4 regions of the Aneurinibacillus thermoaerophilus genome follow, and region 2 is predicted to be linked to each of the others. Evidence: riboswitches for the same ligand, from Rfam matches in the RefSeq annotation. Region 2 holds a riboswitch; each other region holds the start of a gene.
The links. Region 2 has a riboswitch for S-adenosylmethionine ahead of K3F53_RS03975 (trans-sulfuration enzyme family protein). Riboswitches for the same ligand answer to the same signal wherever they lie in the genome.
Positions count from the first base shown of each region.

Region 1: it holds a riboswitch for S-adenosylmethionine, as region 2 does, so the genes downstream of both, K3F53_RS09305 (alpha/beta hydrolase) here and K3F53_RS03975 (trans-sulfuration enzyme family protein) in region 2, are expected to answer to the same signal.
Region 3: it holds a riboswitch for S-adenosylmethionine, as region 2 does, so the genes downstream of both, metH (methionine synthase) here and K3F53_RS03975 (trans-sulfuration enzyme family protein) in region 2, are expected to answer to the same signal.
Region 4: it holds a riboswitch for S-adenosylmethionine, as region 2 does, so the genes downstream of both, cobA (uroporphyrinogen-III C-methyltransferase) here and K3F53_RS03975 (trans-sulfuration enzyme family protein) in region 2, are expected to answer to the same signal.

Region 1 covers NZ_CP080764.1:1,783,027-1,787,216, reverse strand. The annotation lists gene yneA (cell division suppressor protein YneA) at 63-350, opposite strand; gene lexA (transcriptional repressor LexA) at 578-1,201, shown strand; SAM riboswitch class I at 1,377-1,484, shown strand; gene K3F53_RS09305 (alpha/beta hydrolase) at 1,554-2,378, shown strand; gene K3F53_RS09300 (hypothetical protein) at 2,485-2,775, opposite strand; gene K3F53_RS09295 (phospholipase A2 family protein) at 2,892-3,536, opposite strand; tRNA gene K3F53_RS09290 (tRNA-Cys) at 3,566-3,639, opposite strand; gene K3F53_RS09285 (hypothetical protein) at 3,619-3,879, opposite strand; gene K3F53_RS09280 (helix-turn-helix domain-containing protein) at 4,137-4,190, opposite strand, start outside.
Region 2 covers NZ_CP080764.1:727,088-731,277, forward strand. The annotation lists gene K3F53_RS03960 (hypothetical protein) at 1-369, shown strand, start outside; gene K3F53_RS03965 (DODA-type extradiol aromatic ring-opening family dioxygenase) at 415-1,185, shown strand; gene K3F53_RS03970 (DUF3298 and DUF4163 domain-containing protein) at 1,458-2,075, opposite strand; SAM riboswitch class I at 2,219-2,335, shown strand; SAM riboswitch class I at 2,438-2,546, shown strand; partial or broken gene K3F53_RS03975 (trans-sulfuration enzyme family protein) at 2,640-3,802, shown strand; gene K3F53_RS03980 (hypothetical protein) at 3,828-4,034, shown strand.
Region 3 covers NZ_CP080764.1:3,151,590-3,155,779, reverse strand. The annotation lists gene K3F53_RS16270 (SPFH domain-containing protein) at 1-893, shown strand, start outside; gene K3F53_RS16265 (cyclic di-GMP phosphodiesterase) at 1,251-2,333, shown strand; SAM riboswitch class I at 2,431-2,536, shown strand; gene metH (methionine synthase) at 2,636-4,190, shown strand, end outside.
Region 4 covers NZ_CP080764.1:614,804-618,993, reverse strand. The annotation lists gene K3F53_RS03315 (DUF3906 family protein) at 1-52, opposite strand, end outside; gene K3F53_RS03310 (nitrite/sulfite reductase) at 83-1,696, opposite strand; gene cobA (uroporphyrinogen-III C-methyltransferase) at 1,727-2,500, opposite strand; SAM riboswitch class I at 2,619-2,716, opposite strand; gene K3F53_RS03300 (ABC transporter permease) at 2,852-4,042, opposite strand; gene K3F53_RS03295 (ABC transporter ATP-binding protein) at 4,046-4,190, opposite strand, start outside.

The DNA of each region.
Region 1 (4,190 bases), 1.1 Mb from region 2:
AAAAAAAGAAGAGAGAACCTCTTATATATCAAGCGTTTTCTCTCCCCACAATCTTTTTTACTTTATTTAATCGGAATAATAATATGATCACCTGGATGTACAATGGCGCTGTCAAGCTTGTTCTCGCGCTGGATATAAAATAATAGCTCGTTAATGGACATGCCAGCCTTCTCATTATAACGATCAGCGATCGACCAGAGCGTATCGCCAGCTTCTACTATCACCTCAACACCAAGTGGGTTCGCTGGCTTATCGTTTCCGCCAATAGATGCAAACACAAGATTTGCCATGCCGAGGATACCCATACCGATAATAATTCCGATAAGTAATGATTTCTTGTTCATCTTCATCGTACTATCCCCCTTCTATTGTTTTCGCTTTCGTTATTGAGAGTTTATGCTTGTCTATGTATAATAGAACTGAATGAAAAAGAACATTTGTTCTTAGTTGTATATCAATATATTAATCAGAACAAGCGTTCTTGTCAACAAAGATTAGAACTTATGTTTGTATACTAGAACAAATGTTGATATAATTAAGAACAAGGAAGATTTCATAGAAAGAATGGGGTGTTAGTATGAAAAAGCTGTCCAGCCGTCAACTTGCCATCCTTGATTACATAAAGAAAGAAGTCAGGGAAAAAGGCTATCCGCCGTCCGTACGTGAGATCGGTGAAGCCGTGGGCCTCGCTTCCAGCTCTACGGTTCATGGACACTTGGCACGCTTGGAGAAAAAAGGACTGATTCGCCGCGATCCGACAAAGCCGCGCGCTATCGAAATTTTAGACGGGGAGCGCAATGAAGCTACAGACGCGTCCGTTAAGACTGTAACGATTCCCGTATTGGGGAAAGTTACGGCCGGTATGCCGATTACAGCGGTGGAAAACATTGAGGAATACTTCGTGTTGCCGGAAAACATGGTTGGAAATGATACGGTCTATATGCTGCGTGTGCAAGGAGAGAGCATGATTGATGCCGGTATTTTAGACGGGGATTACGTCATTGTTCGCCAACAACAAACCGCCAACAATGGGGACATTGTCGTGGCGATGACAGAAGAAAATGAGGCAACCGTTAAACGTTTTTTCAAAGAAAAAAATCACATTCGCTTGCAGCCAGAGAATCCGACGATGGAGCCGATTTTGCTTCCTGCAGTTACCATTCTTGGCAAAGTAATCGGGGTATACCGCAACATTCATTAAATCTAGAGAACTAAAGAAAGCAGCCTTTAAAGGCTGCTTTCTTTAGTTATGCGTGTTTTTGGCAAAAGAAATAATACCAACTATACAGGTTTGAATTTAAGTTTTTATTGACGTCAATAGCATCTATAGCTATACTTTAAGATAATATATCACATCTTTATACTTGGTTTTCTTGTTCTTATCAAGAGTGGTGGAGGGATTAGGCCCAATGAAACCCAGCAACCGGCGGATGCATTCGCAAGGTGCTACATCCTACAGGACATTTTGTTCTGAAAGATAAGAAAGGATCTTTTCTTCTCCTCCTTTCTTCTCTTCAGAAGAAAGCTTTTTATTTATTGAAGGAGGAAATAATATGGAACGCAGTATTACCATCGTGTATCAAAGTCTTGAACTTGTCGCCAGTGTGCATTATCCATGCGAAGAAAAAAGGAAACAAAAGGAGAAATGCTGGCCTGTAATTATTATCTGCCATGGATTTGTCGGTAATCGGATTGGGGTTAACCGCTTATTTGTTAAAGCGGCGCGCAGACTGGCAGCGGAAGGCTATTTTGTTCTGCGCTTCGATTATGCTGGATGCGGAGAAAGCAATGGCGAATACGGTTCTTACGGCATCGATAGTTTTATTGAGCAAACGCGTTATGTACTTGATTATGTACTAAGCATCGATTGTATTGATAAAACACGTGTGTTCTTGCTCGGCCATAGTTTGGGCGGTGCCATTGCCCGCTTGACTGCAGAACGAGATACGCGGGTAAATGCGCTGATTCTTTGGGCACCGGTAGCCCATCCGTTCGCGGATATTACCCGCATCATCGGCAACGATGCATATGAAGAAGCAATGCGAAACGGCGAAACGGAATACAGTGGCTACCGTCTTAAAAAAGAATTCTTCATTTCACTTGCAGAAGCACAACCGCTTGCATCTGGCGCTGGTTTTCTTGATGATGCACTTATTTTGCACGGGACACGCGACGAAGTCATTCCGGTTGACGCCTGCTATTTGTATGAAGGCGTATTGCGGCAGCAGATTACAGGGGAATGTCGTGCGATCACGCTTGAAGGGGCTGATCATACGTTCTCTACCATTTCTGCCTCCGAATTGCTTTTTGCTCATACCTGCTCTTGGCTACAGCAGCTTGAAACCCGGAAAAAGAATTGGAGCGACTGGATCATATGATAGTTGGGAAGGAAAAATGATCAAGTTTTTCGATTCTCAACTTTTCCTTTTCACTAGCTTGGTGGCGATGTGGTGGGACCCCAAATTATTGACTATATCAAAAACTTTAAGGACCAAAAAGAATAGTGCCCCAAATAAAGTAAAAAGGCGGAAAAAACAAAATAGCCATGGCTAAATTACCCCAAAGTCCTAACTTACTTAAATAGTTCATTTGTTTATTTTTTTCAAAGAAAAAGGCAGATATTCCAATTAGTAAACCTATTATATTACTTCCATAAAACAACACCCATTCAGATCCAAATAAGCGAAAACCACTAAAAAAGGCTATTATGGAAAAAACTAAAAACAAAAAAGAAACCAAACCTACAATATTACATGGAGATTTAATTTGATTCATAACAACACCTCAATCATTAGATTTAAATTTATTATATATCATAATTCAAGGAATTTTATCCAAAAAAAAGAAGTAGTGTTTAATACACTACTTCTGTAATGATTCTAATTACCTTTTTAAGTACAATTATATTCATACTGCTTAAGGAAATAAGCATTTATAATAATTGCCCATTCGCTTCCTTCATATACGTAAGGTGCTAAACAATGAATTAACTTTCTATCGCATTCACAATTAAAATAACCATTATTCCCATAACAATCATCGTGATGCTTACAGCACCAGTCAACAGGACTAATTGGTGTTCCAGACCCACACTTAGGACCGCAATAATTTCCATAAATACATGGAAGATCCATTAATTCTGTTTTATTATCAAGACTATCAATTTGATTAATTTTTTCGTTCATTATTTCTTGGATTTCTTGAAACTCATTTTCAGTATGTTGTTTGTTATATACAATACTAACTTGGTTGTCAATAACTTTATAACCAGTAGTTTCGATTATATCTCCTTTCTTTTCAATTTTACTCCCAAAAACTGATTCTACTTCAGACTCAGTAAAAAGAACTTTTATGTTCCCTAATTTGACCTCCAAAACATTTACAATAGTTTCCCCTTTTTTTAATGTAAAAGCTGTGGTTTTTGCTAATAAGATGTTGTCTTTAATTAATCCTTTCAAAAGGATATTAAAGTCTTTATTTTTTTTCGCTTGCTCAACCAACTGTTGCTCCTGAACATCGGATACAAACTGTTTCATAAGTTACACTCTCCTTATTAAAAATTTGGTGGAGGCGGTACTCGGATTCGAACCAAGGATTAAGGTTTTGCAGATCTTTGCCTTACCACTTGGCTATACCGCCAAAAAATTTTTTAGATAAATCACCCCTTTCCTTTCGACAATGACAAGATGTGAGGTTTGTCCCATAGTAAGTTCTGTAAAAATCTTTAATTTTCTTTACTTGTTTTGCAGCATCCATAGCTAACTCCTGAAAAAGTTTTTCCTCTCCATCTGAGCATATGTCTTGCAAGCATTTAGAGTATTGTGCTTGACTTCGCCTTGCTTCTTGGAAACAGCGAAACAATTTCTCTGGAGAACTCATGATATTTTCCCTCCTTTAGCTCTTTTGTGAAGTTCTACTATAGAAAAGGGAATCAAGGTGTAAAATAACAACCACTTTAAAAAAATAGAATTTTGGAATAACTCTAGTACTCCCTTTACTATAATCGCTTTTATTCCATACTTTAGGTGAACGAATGATTAGGTACTGGCTTCTATGTCTTAAAAGGGAATAGGTGATAAAGAAAACAACCAAAAAAAGAACCTTTTATGGAAGGAAGGTTCTTTTTGCATTTCTATTTACTTTTCACTATTCGCTCTCTCTAAAAACTCAAAAAATCCAGGTATATTAGA
Region 2 (4,190 bases):
CAGCCAAAACCGACGGAAAATGCGCTGCAAGCAATTGCCTCCACGGATGTTGTGCAAGCGAAGAATATAACAAAGGAAAGGCTTGTAGAAGAACTAAAGAAATACATGACATCCAACTTTGGCTACCAGTCGTTAAAAGTTTCATGGATTCAATATATTAAAGATTACGATATTTTTTTTGAAAACGAAGGTGTTATGATTCAAGTTCAGACTCATTTGCTTGAAACGAGCGGGGATTTAGTATATATGTTAAACGCGGTACAAGGGTTTGTGAAAAGCCGCTTGCCGGATATGTATGAACAGAGTCGAGTCGTGATTATAAACCAAAAAGGGGATATACTGATGGAAAGGAAGTTTTCTGCTTCATAAAGATAAACGATTATTATAGGGAACAGAAAACGGAGGGATGCAGTGATGGTACCTGCTTTGTTTGTTGCACACGGCGCGCCGACATTGGTATTAGAAGAAAATCAATATACGAAGATGCTAAAAGGATTGGCTGATCGTCTGCCGGAACCTCGTGCTATTGTGTTGTTTTCGGCGCATTGGGAAGCGCCTGTACAGATGGTGAGTGCTGTAGAAGAATATGAGATGATATATGATTTTTACGGTTTTCCGGAAGAAATGTATAAAATTGTATATCCGGCCAAAGGAAACAAGGATCTTGCACAGAAGATCGTAAAGTTGTTGGAGGAAAGTGGAACCGATTCCAAAGTGGACGCGGAGAGGGGGATTGATCACGGAGCTTGGGTGGTACTTCGGTTGATGTACCCGGATGCTCGTGTCCCGGTTGTTGTGCTATCGGTGAATCCTGCGCTTTCCCCTGCGGAGCAATATTACATAGGGCGGGCGCTGGCACCGTTGCGGAAAGAAGGTGTGATGATTATTGGAAGCGGCGGAACGGTACATAATTTGCATAGGTTGAATTGGAACAGTTTAGAAAAAGAAAAGTGGGCGGCCACGTTTGACGATTGGCTGCAAGCAAAAATAGAGATGTGGGATACGGATTCGCTGTTTAGGTATGAGACGGAAGCGCCGTATGGCAGGGAAGCTGTGCCACGCAACGAGCACTTTATTCCGCTGTTGCTCGCCATGGGGGCGGCGGATGACGGAAGAAAAGCGGATTTGCTGCATCGGGAATATCAGCATGGAAGCTTGAGTCTATGTTGTTGGAAGTTTGAATAATCAGTGTAAGGGTGTCGCAATTTATAGTCATTTAACTACAAATTGCTAATTGGAAGCATCCTTCCTCTGCAGACGAGCAGCCGATTGGTAGGTATTCAGTATACAACGATTGGCAAAGTATTTGAATATCCGCGTCACGCATTTGAAATATGAAAGACCTTTCGATAATTGAAGGGTCTTTCATATTTCAAAGCGGTGTTTGAACAGCATGTATCCAGTTTTATGACGTTTTCGGATATAATCTTGCGTTTTATACGGCAACAGATGTAATGTTATGCTTGAGCCATTTTTCCTAAAGGCCCATTTTCATTGATGATATCTTCCAAGTCGTATACAGATATGGGAAACATGGGAAAGCCGACATAGTAAGGGGTAATTTCATACAGTTGAAAATAAATAACCAATGCTTTATCTGCTATATAAAAATCTTGATCTGGCCGAATCCCTTTAAATTCGCCTAACAATGGGATGTTTCGTTTTTTAATCTGGAATTGAATAATATTGGACAGTCTTTTTATGTAATCACTTCCTTGTTGAAATAAATCCTTCAATTGATAGAGTTTACCTGTTTGAATATTTATAGTTAATGATTTTAAAATGGTGAGTCCATGTGCGTGGTGCAAGATATAGGCATAATTCTCTAGGGTTAGGCTAAGGATATCTCTTTCATTGGATTTGATCTCATAATGGCCGAGCATTTCGATCGTTGTTGGATTTTGATAATACCCTTGTTCTTGGATTAAGGCATAAACTTGATGCAAAATGATAACGTTTATTTTTTCTTGTACAGCCTTATTTTTCAGTCCTTCTACCCGAGGATAATAAATGGTGACATTTGGGGCAAGAATGGACATTGTTTGTATATAAACGGGGAAGTTATATGAATCCATAGCATACCAATCCCTTTCGATTTTTTCCTATGTTTTAGCCTATTCAGGAAGTGGTTGCACGGTTTTTGTTTAGAGATTTTTTAAATTTATTGACAGTTTTCATAAATGTAATTATTATAGAATAAATAATTTATATATTGATTTTCTTATCAAGAGAGGCGGAGGGACTGGCCCAGTGAAGCCCGGCAACCCCAATGACCCTATTCGAGGGAAGGAAGGTGCCAATTCCAGCAGGATACACATATCCTGAGAGATAAGGAAAAGGATGAGCAATCAGCTCCTTTATACCTTACTCAGGATAAAGGGGTTTTTATTTTGCCCTGCAATTTGGTTCGTACGATGCACACAAACTGAATATATCGCTCTTATCAAGAGAGGTGGAGGGACTGGCCCGATGAAACCCGGCAACCATCAAACGCAATGTTTGAACGGTGCTAATGCCTGTGGAACGACTGTTCTAAACGATGAGAGGGGAAAGTTTGCTGTATATAAACACTCTCCATCGAAGAGTGTTTTATTTTTTATCTTTGATGTTTATGAAACGAAATGAAACGGAGGAAGAACATGAACATTGAAACACTTCTTGTTCGTTCTGGGTTAGAAAGAGACCGCGCGACTGGTGCAATCAGTACACCGATTTACCAGAGCGCGACTTTCCAGCATCCAGAGCTGGGTGTCAGTACCGGATATGATTATTCCCGCACAGCCAATCCAACCCGGACAGCGCTGGAAGAAGCGATAGCCGTGTTGGAAAAAGGAGCGAAGGGCTTCGCTTTTGCTTCCGGGATGGCCGCCATTTCCTCTGTTTTTTGTTTGTTAAAGAGCGGGGATGAGATTTTGCTTTCTGATGACATTTACGGCGGCACGTACCGGGCGATTACAAAACTGTTCCCTCGTTTCGGCATACAGTCAAAGTTCGTAAATACAACGGATATCGGTGCGATTGAAAGCGCGATTACGCCGGCGACACGTGCGATATTTTTGGAGAGTCCGTCCAATCCGCAGATGAATATTACAGATATTGAAGCCGTATGCCGGCTGGCCAAACAATACGGGTTGCTAACCATTGTCGATAATACGTTTATGACGCCTTATTTACAGCGGCCTTTGCGGCTGGGAGCCGACATTGTGATTCATAGCGCCACCAAATATATCGGAGGACATAGCGATGTTGTAGGGGGGTGGTGGTAGCGGGCAAAAAAGAAATCGCTGAAGAAATCGGATTTATTCAGAACGCGTTCGGTGCCATTCTCGGCCCGCAAGATTCCTGGTTGTTGCTACGGGGATTGAAGACGTTGAAAGTGCGGCTTGACCAACATCAGAAAAGCGCGCATAAAATAGCGGTTTGGCTGCAAAACCATCCCGCGGTAAAGCGGGTATATTATCCCGGTCTTCCCGAACATCCGGGGCATGAGCTGGCCGCTAAACAGGCAGCGGGCTTTGGCGGCGTGCTCTCTTTTATGTTGCATAATGTAGAACAGGTAGAGCGATTTTTGCGGAATGTCACTCTTCCGGCTCTTGCCGTAAGTCTCGGCGCTGTCGAAAGTATTTTGACGTATCCGGCTCGGATGTCGCATGCCAGTATTCCGGAAGCGGATCGAAAGAAAATGGGAATTACGGATACGTTATTGCGCCTATCGGTCGGTCTGGAAGAGCCGGACGATTTGATTCAAGATCTGGAGCAGGCTTTGCAATGTAGTGTTTCCAGTTCCAATTATGTTTCTTGAGTATATATCATTTTGGATGTTTTGTATGTACCATCAAAAGAAACTGTTTTGTACATATAGGACATTGATACACAAAGATGGAAAATCTTTCGGGGTATGGGTAACGATACGGGCTGTGCCCAACGGCAAAGAGCATCATGTGCGGCAATACGGCGTGCATTTAATAAACAAGCCGTGTGGCGAAGAGAGACCGGTCGGTGATGCAATTGAACGGCAGTGTTTGATGGGATGAAAAAGTGCAGTTCCTGGCTGGGAAGCGCAGCGCATGTTTACCGGGGAGAAGTCATTTCCATAAGGGCAAACCGGGATAAGGAAGGACAGCCGATAGATGTTTCGGCTGTTTTTTTACATAGAAAATGATTTGAGAAAGAATAGGCTCATAATAAAG
Region 3 (4,190 bases), 1.2 Mb from region 2:
GTGTTGTCGTTTCCCTTGCTTTTTCATCCGTTCAACTTGTTCGTCAGTCAGAAGTGCGTATTGTTGAGCGTCTTGGTAAATTTCAGCGGGAATTGGGATCCGGCCTGTATTTTATCGTGCCGATTTTAGATCGTGTAGTAGCCCGTTGGGATATGAGAACACAAATCATTAACTCCATGCCGCAACCGGTAATTACAAAAGATAATGTAACAATGAAGATTGATACACTCATTTATTACCGAATTACTGATGCGAAAGCAGCAACATATGAAATTAACGGATTAAAAGAAGGAATTGCTAACCTTGCAGTGACTGCGCTGCGTAATGAGATCGGAAATATGAACCTTGATGAGACGCTAAACTCCCGGGATAAAATTAATGCAGCGCTGCAAATCAAAATGGATGAAGCAACGAATAACTGGGGAGTAAAAGTCGAGCGCGTAGAAATGAAAGAAATTATTCCTCCTCACGATATTGAAGAAGCGATGAAGCAAGAAATGACAGCAGAACGTGAGAAACGGGCAAAAATCCTGAAAGCGGAAGGGGATCGCGAATCCGCCATCAAGAACGCGGAAGGAAATAAGCAAAAACAAATCCTTGAAGCAGAAGGGGAAATGGAATCCCGCATTCGCCGTGCAGAAGGGGAAGCGAAAGCGATTGAATTGGTTGCTGCAGCCCAGAAAAAGCAAATTTATGAAGTGTTCTCTGCTTTGAAAGAAGTGAAGGCCGACGATAGCGTGATTGCGCTACGCTATATTGAAGCCTTAGAAAAATTGGCTGAAAGCGACAATAAAGTGTTTATTCCATATGAGGCTACCGGCCTTATGGGAAGTGTAGGAGCGGTTAAAGATTTACTGCAATCATCACAGAGTAATATGAGGGTGGATAAATAGAAACCCACATAGCTATGAGTTATAACTCTGACATGAAAGCAATAGACATAAGCGTCAGTCAATGTAGTGAGATATTAAGAGAAAGTAGAAAAAGATGATAAACAATCGGGTGAAGGAAAAAGCAGGAAAAAACGAATGCTTTTTCCTTCTTTTTTTTGCTGTTTGTAGGAAGAATTTGCGGCTTGCTCGTCGTTGCTTTCTTCCAGGAAGAGCGTATAGAACGAATATCATCAAGCTCAAAAAAATTTATGCGTTTTCATAAATCTATTATCTTAAAACCATTTTCCTGTGATAAAATTTAATCAGAACAAAAATAAGCATAAATACCTATGAAAATTAAGAAAGTAGGGTTTGTTCGTGAAAAAAGTGCATATTCGTTCTGTAAAACCGGGGGATAAAATTGCAAAGACAATTTTATCGGAAGCAGGACAGGTGTTGTTGGCCGCCGGACTTGAATTAAGCCAACGTTACATTGACCGGTTAAAAGCGCTAGGCATAGATACGGTATATATTGAAGATGAGCATACGGACGATATTGTACCGGAGGATGTGCTCAGTGATACGACGCGCAAAAAAGCGGTGGAGACTGTATACAAAATGATGACAGGGCTTATGGATCAACCAAAGGTAACAGGACGGATAGCGATGCCAGATATGGGCAAGGTATTCCGGAATGTTTTTGGCAACATACTAGGAGATTTAAGCGGAAGAAAGGATATTATGGTAAATCTTGTAAATCTTCATTCGCTGGGTGGTTACCTGTTTCATCATTCGGTCAATGTGGCGGTACTGGCTGGAATTATTGGGTTGGCCAAAGGGTACAATCGGGAGCAGCTCATGGATCTTGGCGTGGGAGCGTTGCTGTTCGACATAGGTATGATTATGTTACCGAAGGATCTGTGGAATAAGAAGACGATGCTAACTGAGGAAGAGCGGGCGTATATTGAAAACCATACAGAAGACGGATTTAATATTTTGCGTTACCAGTACGATATGTCCCTTCTTTCCGCTCATTGTGCGCTGCAACATCATGAACGGTATAACGGGTCCGGTTATCCGCGCAAACTGGAGAAAGATCAAATTCATGAATACGCGCAAATTGTCGGTATAGCCGATGTGTATGATGCGCTTACTTCCCATCGCTCACATCGTCAGCATTATACACCTAATGAAGCGCTGGAATACTTGTTTGCTTCCGGAAATACCCTGTTTGACCTAGAATTGGTGAAATTGTTCGTAAAACATATTGCCGCCTATCCTATAGCGTCTACCGTCGTATTGAATACAGGACAAATTGGGGTCGTATCTCATGTTCATCCGAATGCTGTGCATAGACCAATCGTTCGGATTGTGCAAGAACGTGATGGTACGGTAGTAAAGGCTCCGTATGAAATTGATCTAAAAACCCATACTAATATTGTGATTACACGTACGTTATGAAAGAAATCACGAGATGTATAAAAATTTCTATTGACTCTTTTCAGATATTGATTAATAATTAGTTAAAAGTTAGTTAGAAAAGTGAAAATAAAAACGATTCTTATCCAGAGTAGGCTGAGGGACTGGCCCAATGACGCCCGGCAACCGGTATATTATATACACGGTGCCAATTCCAGCAGGATTCGTTTCCTGAAAGATAAGGATTTCGCGTTTTGATGAAGATGCAGAGACCTCCCTTCTTTCAGGAGGTCTTTTTTATTTTGTACGTGAGCGAATTTGTGTCAGAAAAGGGGACGATGATGATGAGCGGAGTGACAGCAGTAAAAACGAAACCGGCACTTGAAAATCAACTTCAGAAAAAAATTTTGATTATTGATGGAGCGATGGGCACGATGCTGCAACAGGCGGGGCTCGGGCCGGAAGACTTTGGCGGTGAGCAGTATGAAGGATGCAATGAAATACTGAACCTAACGCGCCCGGACGTGATTCGTAACATTCACGAAACTTATTTGGAAGCAGGAGCGGACATCATTGAGACCAACACATTTGGCGCCACATCCATTGTGCTTGCGGAGTACGATTTACAGCACTGTGCCCGGGAAATTAACCTGGCAGCAGCTCGGCTGGCACGGGAGGCGGCAGATAAATACTCTACGCTGGAATGGCCTCGTTATGCCGCCGGCTCGATCGGGCCGACCACTAAAACCTTATCCGTTACCGGCGGTGTAACCTTTGAAGAATTGGTGGAAGCATACTATGAGCAGGCGCTGGCTTTGATTGAAGGCGGGGTGGATGTGCTACTGCTGGAGACGGTTCAAGATACGTTGAATGTAAAAGCGGGCGGTATTGGCGTACAGCGGGCGTTCGAAGCGGCGGGACGTAAGCTCCCTATTATGATTTCAGGCACAATTGAGCCGATGGGTACTACGCTTGCTGGTCAGAATATTGAGGCTTTTTATATTTCTTTAGAGCATTTGCAACCCGTGTCTATTGGATTGAATTGCGCGACAGGCCCGGAATTTATGCGTGATCATATTCGAACGTTATCCGCCATGGCGAATTGCGCGGTCAGCTGTTATCCAAATGCTGGCCTTCCGGACGAGAACGGGCATTACCACGAGTCCCCGCAGGCGTTGGCGACCAAATTGGCCGGATTCGCCGAGCAAGGTTGGATTAACGTGGCGGGTGGCTGTTGTGGCACGACGCCTGATCATATTCGTGCCATCGCGGAAGCGCTCAAAGATTATCAACCGCGCAGACCGCAGGGACTAAGCACGCACGCGGTTTCCGGCATTGAACCTGTATATCTGGAACAGGACAATCGCCCGCTTTTTGTGGGAGAACGGACGAATGTAATCGGCTCGAAGAAATTTCGCGATTTGATCAAAGAAGGGAAGTATGAAGAAGCTTCAGAAATTGCTCGTGCACAGGTAAAGCGGGGCGCGCATGTTATTGATATCTGTCTGGCCGATCCGGATCGCGATGAAGCGGCCGATATGGAGGCTTTTTTGAAATTTGTTGTACGTAAAGTTAAGGTTCCGCTCATGATCGATTCCACAGACCCTAAAGTTGTCGCTTTGGCGCTGAAGTATTCCCAGGGAAAAGCAATTATTAACTCTATCAATCTGGAAGACGGTGAAGAACGTTTCGCTGAAGTAGCGCCTTTATTGAAGAAGTTTGGCGGAGCGGTGGTCGTTGGCACGATCGATGAGAAAGGAATGGCAGTGTCGCGTGACCGCAAGCTGGAAGTAGCCGAGCGTTCGTATCATCTACTGGTAAATAAATATGGCCTGAACCCGCGGGATTTAATTTTCGATCCGCTCGTGTTTCCAGTTGGCACGGGCGATGAAGCATACA
Region 4 (4,190 bases), 110 kb from region 2:
CGGCAGCTGTTCCCCCATCCCTAAACAATATCTCAAATCTATAGATAAACATCGCCTCACCTCTCCTATGCCCAGGCATCCTTTATACCAACTGTTTCAGAGCCGCATCCAGCCTCTCTTGGAACGGTGTAATTCCAACACGCTGTACGAAATCAAAGAAGCTTTCCTTGTTCCGCTTTTCTTCCTTATAATAGGCAAGCAACGGCAACACGACCCGGTGCAGTTGCTCGCCAAGCACGCGTCCTTTCAGCTTTTCGTTAAATTTCGCGTTCGGGCCCAGCGTACCGCCAAGGAAAATATCGAACGCATCTTTCATGCCGTCTTCCGTTTTAACAAGCGCTCCCTGAAAGCCAATGTCAGCAATTTGCCGCTGACCGCATGAGTTCGGACAACCGACCATATGCATGCGAATTGGTTCATCCAACTCCACATGTTCATCTAGATATTCCGCCAATTGGCGCATTCTTTCTTTCGTTTCAACGATCGCAAGATTACAGAATTCATTGCCGGTGCAAGAAACGGCGAAAGCAGTAAAATTCTTCGGATACGGTGTCAAACGTTCCAACACTTTTTCTTGCAACAGTTCTTCCACTCTTTCATCCGGTATGCCGGTAATTATGATATTTTGCGAATTGCATGTACGCAGTGAGCCATTACCATATTCATCGGCGAGATGCGCCAGTTCTTCCAATTCCTGTGCCGACATACGTCCTACCGGAACGGACAGACCAACATAACTCAACCCTTCCTGGCGCTGTTTATGAATACCGGTAAAATATCCTGCATTCCATCCCTTAATCTTATCTTCGCCCCGCGTCTCCAGCTCGCCGACAAGCTCTTTTAACTTGGCAAGAAACTTCTCCGCTCCCCAATCAGCGACAAGAAATTTCAAGCGTGCGTGATGACGCTTCTCCCGGTATCCATAGTCACGGAAAATCGTTGTAACGCCGACCGCTACCTTCACGACTTCTTCCGGTCGCACAAATACATCGAGCTGTTGAGCCAAATACGGACGGGACGATAGTCCGCCGCCAACCCAGACATGAAAACCGATGATTTCCTTGCCAGCGATTACTTTCGTGGCCGGGGTAAACGCCAGATCGTTAATTTCGGCATGACCGGCATTATAAATATTGCTAGAAATCGAAATTTTATATTTGCGCGGCAGGTTGGAAAAATCCCGGTTCATTAAAAACGTATCGGACAACTGTTTCACAAGCGGGGTCGTATCTATTAATTCGTACGGATCGAGCCCCGCAAGCGGATTGCCAACAATCGTACGCGGGCAATCGCCGCACGCCTCAAATGAGGACAATCCGACGGCAGCCAACCGTTCAAAAATGTCCGGTAAATTTTCGATCCGCAACCAGTGAAACTGAATCGCCTGACGTGTCGTAATATCGATTAAATCCCTGCCATAATCATGCGCGATACTCGCAAGCGTGCGCGCCTGCTCGGACGTAAGATTTCCGGACGGAACCCGGACACGCATCATAAAGCACCCGTCTTTCGGGCGCTGCTGATATACACCTGCCCACTTAAAACGATCCATATCATCCGGCGTAATGGATTCAAAACCAGTTTTCGCATAACGATAAATGTCCTCAATAACATCCAGTCCATCTTTCTCCAGTTTTATTAATTCTGTTTTATTCAATTTCTCCTTATTTTGTGCCCATATTGGTGTATAACTCATTCATACTCTCTCCTCTCATCTCAGCGAATATTATGCAATAATGACTTGACGCAGCTGTTGTTCATACCAAGCTAACTGCTCCCGCAGGCGGACAACCTCGCCTACGACAATCACTGCCGGAGAACGAAAGCGTGCCTGTTGTACCTGCTCTACAATCGTCTCCAATGTACCTATAAGCGTCTCCTGATTTTCGCATGTACCCCAGCGGATAAGTGCCACAGGTGTCTCTTTGGCCCGGCCGTACTTATGAAGATTTTTCACAATTTCCGGCAAATTGCCGACCCCCATGTAAAATACCAGCGTATCTACCGCAGTGGCCAACTTCTCCCACTGAATACCACTTTGCTCCTTCTCTACAGCTTTGTGGCCAGTCACAAACGCGACGGAGGATGAATAATCACGGTGCGTGATAGGTATTCCTGCATAAGCCGGAGCAGCGATACCCGATGTAATGCCCGGCACAACTTCATAGTCGATGCCGGCCGCGATACAGGCTTCCGCTTCTTCCCCACCGCGCCCGAAAACAAATGGATCACCCCCTTTTAAACGAACAACCTCTTTCCCTTGCACAGCCTTCGCCACAATGATCTCGTTAATTTCCGTCTGGGATAACGAATGGTGATTTGTCTCTTTTCCGCAATAAATGCATTCAGCCTCCTTTTTTGCATAATCAAGCAGCTTTGGACTGGCCAGACGGTCATATACAATCACATCCGCCCGTTGTAGAAGCTCAAGCCCACGCACTGTAATCAACTTTGGATCGCCTGGCCCGGCACCCACAAGATACACTTTACCTGCCACCATATAACCATCCCCTTTTTTTCCAAAAATAATATTAATAAAATTTGTTTTATATGTTTAATTTAATTAAAAAAGCCCTGCTTCATTAAAGAAGAAGGGCTTATATTCTACGATCCCCTCTTCCTCATCTTCAAGCGTGTGCTTTCTGGAATTGGCACCTAACCGAATTAGGTTGCCGAGATTTCATTGGGCCAGTCCCTCCATCTCTCTGGATAAGAAAGAGAATTCATATTATATTGATCGGATTTATTAAATTTGATTATACTCGGCTTTTTCTAAAAAGACAATACTTTTCAAAAAAATCCTCTCATTCATTATGCAAAGAGGCTTCAGAGTTAAAGAGCAGCCCGCTTCTTATTCATAACGCAACGCCTCAATCGGATTTAGCTTTGCCGCTTTGTTAGCAGGATACAATCCGAAGAAAATCCCGATGGAACTGGACACGGAAAATGCAAGCAAAACGGTCTCCCATGAAATCAAAAGCGGTATATTAGCATAGGAAAAGCCGATAGCTGATATACCAATACCAAGCAATGCTCCGATTAAGCCGCCGATTAACGACAAAATCATCGACTCCAGTAGGAACTGAAGCAAAATATCTTTCCGCTGCGCTCCAAGCGCTTTGCGGATTCCGATTTCTCTTGTCCGTTCCGTCACGGACACAAGCATAATATTCATCACGCCAATGCCGCCCACCACGAGGGAAATGCCAGCTACAATGCTAAAAATCAGGGTAATCATTCCAGTCATTTGCGAAAACTCTTTAATATTGTCTTCCATACTTAAAACTTCATAGTAATCTTTATGGTTATGCTTGCGGTTCAAATAATCCTTGACCTGCTTCATCGCAGGCCGCAATGCTTCTTTGGAAATGGCGGTCATTTCAATGTTGCTTACCGTTTGGTTTTCAGACAGCTCATTCGCAAAACGAAACGGAACAAACGCGCTCTTTGCTTTGGAAAAATCAAAGCTTACTTTCTCCTGCTTAAATACGCCGATCACCACTACGCTCCGATCGTTAAAACGCACGCGCTGACCGATCGGGTTTTCCGTCCCGAACAATTCCTGAGCTGCTCCGTCTTCCAATACGATAACCGGTCGGCGGTTTTTATCATCCTCGTCGGTAAAAAAGCGGCCTTGCACCATGTGGAGCGTGGGTTGTACAGCCGGAAGCTGGGCCGTCGTCGCCCTTACTTCGACGGTTTTCTTCTTATTGAGCCAGTAAAGCTCCGTATTGCCTACGTAAGAGTTGGCTACGGCAGCGGAAATGTACGGACTCACCTGCGGCAAATATTCCGCATCTTCCAAAGTAAGCGCGTTCGGATCTTCAGGCTCCTCCGTATCGTAGCGGGTATATACCATAAATTTATTTTGGCCGAACTTGCTTACCTGCTGCACGACCGCACTTTCGCCCCCTTTCCCAAGCGTCATAACCGCAATGACAGACGCGATACCAATAATAATCCCCAGCATCGTTAGAAAAGAACGCAGCTTATTGGCGCGCAAACCGTCCAAAGCCATGCTTAAGCTTTCCAGCAAACGCATAGATTACACCTCCTGTTGGCGCTCCGACGCCAGTTGTTGCGACGCGAATAATCGATCCCTCACGGGGTCATCGGCGACTACCTGGCCGTCGCGGAAGCGGATTAACCGCTTCGCATAGCATGCGATATCCGGTTCATGCGTAACAAGA